Regions from separate parts of the Heyndrickxia sp. NPDC080065 genome, predicted to be linked through region 1. Evidence: riboswitches for the same ligand, from Rfam matches in the RefSeq annotation. Region 1 holds a riboswitch; the other holds the start of a gene.

Region 1 (2,470 bases):
ACCTTCCAATGCCGGTGAATTAGAAGAGTTAATGACTGCAGAACAATACGAAGAAATGATTAATGAAGACTAATACATCAATATCACCTTGGGTATACTCCAAGGTGTTTTTTATATCATTAAGTTTAAAGGATGGAATATCATCATGGATGAATGGACGAAGGAAGAAGTAATACACAAAACAAAAAATGCTGAAAAACTTGCCATGTACTTCTATACCCCATTATGTGGTACATGCCAAGTAGCAAGTAAAATGTTAGATATTGTTGAAAAGATAGTCCCCCAATTTGAATTTGGTAAAGCTGATTTAAATTATATGCCTGAAATCGCAACACAATATTCAATTGAAAGTGTCCCTTGTTTATTAATTTTTCAACATGGTGAATGCAAGGAAAAAATCTATGCATTCCAGTCTGTCACCAATCTATATGAAGTGTTAAAAAATATTTGATGAATATTTTCTGAATCGACCATTCATGAATGCCGGTAATCCATTAAGATGTCAAAGGTAGATAGCGACTTGTTTAGACAAGAACTGCTATCTATTTTTTGTATTAAAAATTATGTAGAAAAACTATTAAAGGAATAAAGGAGAAAATACGGAAATATTTATGGTAAAAGGGTGTTAGGGGTGATTGGTGTGAATGAGTTATTCGAACGTATTATTGTTGAAATAAATGAAAGAAAGCATCTAAAAGTTTTACTACCTAGAAACCCACTTACCATCAAGTTTGAATGTGAGGATGAAGAATGGACGATCATCCTTTCTAGAGAAAACTGTAAATATATTAAAGGAAGTATAAATGAAAAAGGAGATTTGAGGATATGTGCATCTGCTCATGTACTAAATCTTCTTTTGACTGGTGAAATCCGACTCCACCAATTAAGTAAATATGGAGAAATAAATGTTGAAGGTTCCTATCGTCATTCACTTTTACTTGAATCAATTATTTGGTTATGCAGGGATTATAAAATTGCTTAAAGCTTTACTTGAAAATGCTGTTGACACTTATTTTCGAGTGTAGTAAAATAATTTTCATATTAATTAATCTATTAATCAATTGAATATAAAAGTGGTTCTCTTATCAAGAGAGGTGGAGGGATGTGCCCTATGAAGCCCGGCAACCGTCAGTTTACTGAAATGGTGCCAATTCACACAAAGTAATGATACTTTGGAAGATGAGAGGAAGGTTTCTATAAATTCGTGCCTTTCTGTTCATTTTGCAGAAAGGCTTTTTATTTTGTATTTAAGTGAGGTGTAACATCATGATTACTATTCAGAAAGTTAAAAAAATCTTTTCTACAAAGAGTGGAAAAGTGATAGCTGTTGATGATATTAATATTGACATAAATAAAGGCGAAATCTTTGGAATCATTGGTTATTCCGGTGCAGGAAAAAGTACGCTTATTCGAATGTTGAATGGATTAGAGATACCTACTTCAGGAAATATTCATGTTGCAGGAAAAGAAATATCAAAAATCAAAGGTTCTGAATTAAGAAGGGCTAGACAAGAAATTGGGATGATTTTTCAGCATTTCAATTTACTTTGGTCGAGGACTGTAGAAGAAAATATTTCTTTCCCACTTGAAATTGCTGGAGTACCTAGGCAGGAACGTCGGAAGAAAGTAGATGAATTAATTAAGCTTGTTGGACTTGAGGGAAGAGAAAAATCCTATCCATCACAACTAAGCGGCGGTCAAAAACAACGTGTAGGAATTGCACGAGCATTAGCAAATGACCCAAAAGTACTGTTATGTGATGAGGCTACTTCGGCATTAGATCCGCAAACAACCGATTCAATTTTAGATCTTTTAGTTGATATTAATGAAAGACTTGGATTAACGATTGTTTTGATTACACATGAAATGCATGTCATTCGTAAAATTTGCCATAGGGTTGCTGTTATGGAAAGTGGAAAAGTCGTTGAAACGGGCTCTGTCTTAGATGTATTTAAGAATCCACAGCAGCAAATAACCCAGCGTTTTGTAAGGCAGTTAACCGAACAACAAGATACACAGGAAACGGCCACTCAGCTTCTAGAATTGTATCCGAATGGTCAAGTGGTTATGCTGACGTTTATAGGAAATTCGGCTGAACAACCGATTATTACGAATCTAATACGTAACTTTGACTTTTGCGTAAATATTATTCAAGGGAACATCTCTCAAACTCAAAACGGATCATATGGTACATTATTTGTTCATTTAGATGGTAAAAAGGAAGAGATAAACAAGGGAATTCAATATTTGCAACAACAAAAGATAGGACTTGAGGTGATCAAAGCAAATGATTGAGAAATACTTTCCTGATGTAGATTGGAATCAAATGTGGGAGGCGACGAAAGAGACGTTATATATGTCTTTTTGGTCGGTAATCGCTACATTTGTTCTTGGAATTATTTTAGGTCTATTATTATTTTTCACTGCAAAGGGCGGACTTTGGCAAAATAAAATGGTCAATTCGGTTGTT
Region 2 (2,470 bases), on a different contig from region 1:
AAGGAATGAGAATGAAATTTGCGATTGCTTTAGCTCTTTCCCACCATGCTGATTTATTGATTATGGATGAACCGACAAGTGGTTTAGATCCTTTAGTCCGTAGTGAACTAATGGAAATCCTTTTAGAATTTATGAAGGAAGAAGGGAAAAGTGTATTTTTTTCCACACATATTACATCTGATTTAGAAAAAGTTTCAGATGTACTTATTTTAATAGATGAAGGAAGAATTTTATTAAATGAAGATAAGGATGAACTATTAGATAGACACGCTTGGATTAAAGGGGACAAAGCCTTAATTAACGAATATACGAAGAATTTATTTAAAAGCTTGCATTTATCTCCATATGGTTTTGAAGGACTTACAGATAAATTATCAATAGTTAAAGAACAAATGTATCAGATCATCATTGAAAAACCGACAATTGAGCAAATCATGTTAGCTTATATAGGAGGTCATTAAAAATGTTATTTAGTCTTGTAAAAAAAGATCTGTTACTAGCGAAAAAATACTTAATGTTTATGACTATATTTTCATTTGTTTCTCCTCTATTAATTGCTTCAAGATCAAGTTTTAGTGATACTGGTTTTGTTAGTTTACTTATTACCGTTTTATTAACAGAATATATATTGTATATTTCCATTTCAAGTTTAGAAGATAAATCCAAAGGAGCTGCTCTTCTTTGTACAACACCATATAAACGTAATGGTGTGATAAAAGCTAAATATCTTTTAATTCTTATTATTTTTATGTGCTGTTTCATTCTATATACTATATTAACCTACTTAGGGATATCACCAAATATTCAACAAATGAGTATTACAAAAATAGGTACTATTATGCTTGTATTATCTATTTTTTTTGGAATATTAATACCTGTCCAAGTCAAATTTGGATATGAAAAAACGAAATATATTGGTTTTATAATTGTATTTTTAACGCCCTTTGTCCTGCCGAATTTGATTAAATGGTATACATCATCTAATCTTTCGATTAATTTTACTATTTCATTATCGCAAAATATTTATGGTTGGATTCCTTTTGTTCTATCGTTAATTATTGGGTATATTTCGATGCAAGTATCTATAAGGATCTACTCAAAAAAAGATCTGTAAAGATATAATAAGCATTCTTTTATCAAGTCTAAAAAGCCTCTCCACATTGTGAAGAGGCTTTAAGTATAACTATTTAAAATTGGTCCACCGGATGGAGTCAATCCCACTATGTGGATGGACTTGAGATTGAATTTTAAAATATTCATATTCTAAATCGGATAAAGTCAACTCAAAAAGATGTTTGCCATCTTTTTTATATTGATCATGCTCAATCAATTTACTAATTAATTCGTTTCGTCTATTTTCTACAGCTTCTTTAAGAAATTTTCCCATTGAAAATCCTCTCCTTCTGATTATTTTGGTTACAATTAAATATTTTTAAAAGATAAGAAGAGGATTCAGTAAATAATTTATAACCTCAACTTATCTTTCAAGCATAAAGCTTGCAGGAATTAGCACAGGATTCCAAAAGAATCTGCTGCTGAGGTTTCATCGGGCCAGTCCCTCCACCTCTCTTGATAAGTTTTAAAATATTTGCTTGTTACTCGTTTAACAAAAGAGACATTTCTTAATATTAGCTTAAATCCTATTATGCCGATTTGTCAACTAAGATTTATTTTTTTGTAATTAAACAATAAATTCTTACACTTGAAGGTTTAGTGGAGCTAAAGAAGGAATTTTTAAAGTAATCAAGAATATAAAGGTACAAGGTAAAAGCGGGGGCTTGAAACAACATCAATGATTTATTTACAACCGATTGCGAGGATAATTACCTATCTTCGAATGCCGATTCCGACAAATTGTAGTTTTTAGAACAAGGAAATTTTTATTGTAGGAGAGATAACCAATGAATTTAGGAACTCCAATTGCAAAAGGAAATACAGCAAAAATCTATCTTTACGAAAACAGGATTATCAAAGTATTTAACGACCATTTACCGGATACTGAATCTTCATATGAAGCATTTAAGCAAAAATATGCCTATTCGTGTGGACTTTCTGTACCAAAAATATTGGATGTTACAAAAATAAATGGAAAACAAGCTATCATAATGGAATATATTAAGGGGAGAACAATAGGTGATATCCTATCCGAAAATATGGAACAAGCAGAATATTACATGAGTATTTCCGTTGATATACAACAAAAAATTCATATGATTGCAGGTGATTCTCTTGAACCCATGTCTGAAAAATTACGTCGTCAAATAGAATCTGGCAGTTTGGATCAAAGACATAAGACTGCTTTAATTCAAAAATTGGATATGATGAAATTTGAGAAAAGGCTTTGTCATGGAGATTATCATTTTTTTAACTTGATTATGTCAGATAATAAAGTAACGATAATAGATTGGGTTGATTCTAGTTCAGGTGATATTCGTGCCGATGTATATCGCACATATCTTTTGTATTCACA

Evidence for each region. A riboswitch is a leader RNA that binds a small molecule or an ion and turns the genes downstream of it on or off. The one in region 1 is predicted to bind S-adenosylmethionine.
Region 2: it holds a riboswitch for S-adenosylmethionine, as region 1 does, so the genes downstream of both, ACQKP0_RS13570 (Fur-regulated basic protein FbpA) here and ACQKP0_RS18680 (methionine ABC transporter ATP-binding protein) in region 1, are expected to answer to the same signal.

What each region holds. Positions count from the first base shown of each region.
Region 1 covers NZ_JBNNWS010000016.1:7,112-9,581, reverse strand. The annotation lists gene gcvH (glycine cleavage system protein GcvH) at 1-73, shown strand, start outside; gene ACQKP0_RS18690 (thioredoxin family protein) at 146-451, shown strand; gene ACQKP0_RS18685 (SCP2 sterol-binding domain-containing protein) at 641-982, shown strand; SAM riboswitch class I at 1,080-1,186, shown strand; gene ACQKP0_RS18680 (methionine ABC transporter ATP-binding protein) at 1,267-2,295, shown strand; gene ACQKP0_RS18675 (methionine ABC transporter permease) at 2,288-2,470, shown strand, end outside.
Region 2 covers NZ_JBNNWS010000010.1:75,103-77,572, forward strand. The annotation lists gene ACQKP0_RS13560 (ABC transporter ATP-binding protein) at 1-461, shown strand, start outside; gene ACQKP0_RS13565 (ABC-2 transporter permease) at 464-1,114, shown strand; gene ACQKP0_RS13570 (Fur-regulated basic protein FbpA) at 1,184-1,387, opposite strand; SAM riboswitch class I at 1,475-1,579, opposite strand; gene ACQKP0_RS13575 (aminoglycoside phosphotransferase family protein) at 1,902-2,470, shown strand, end outside.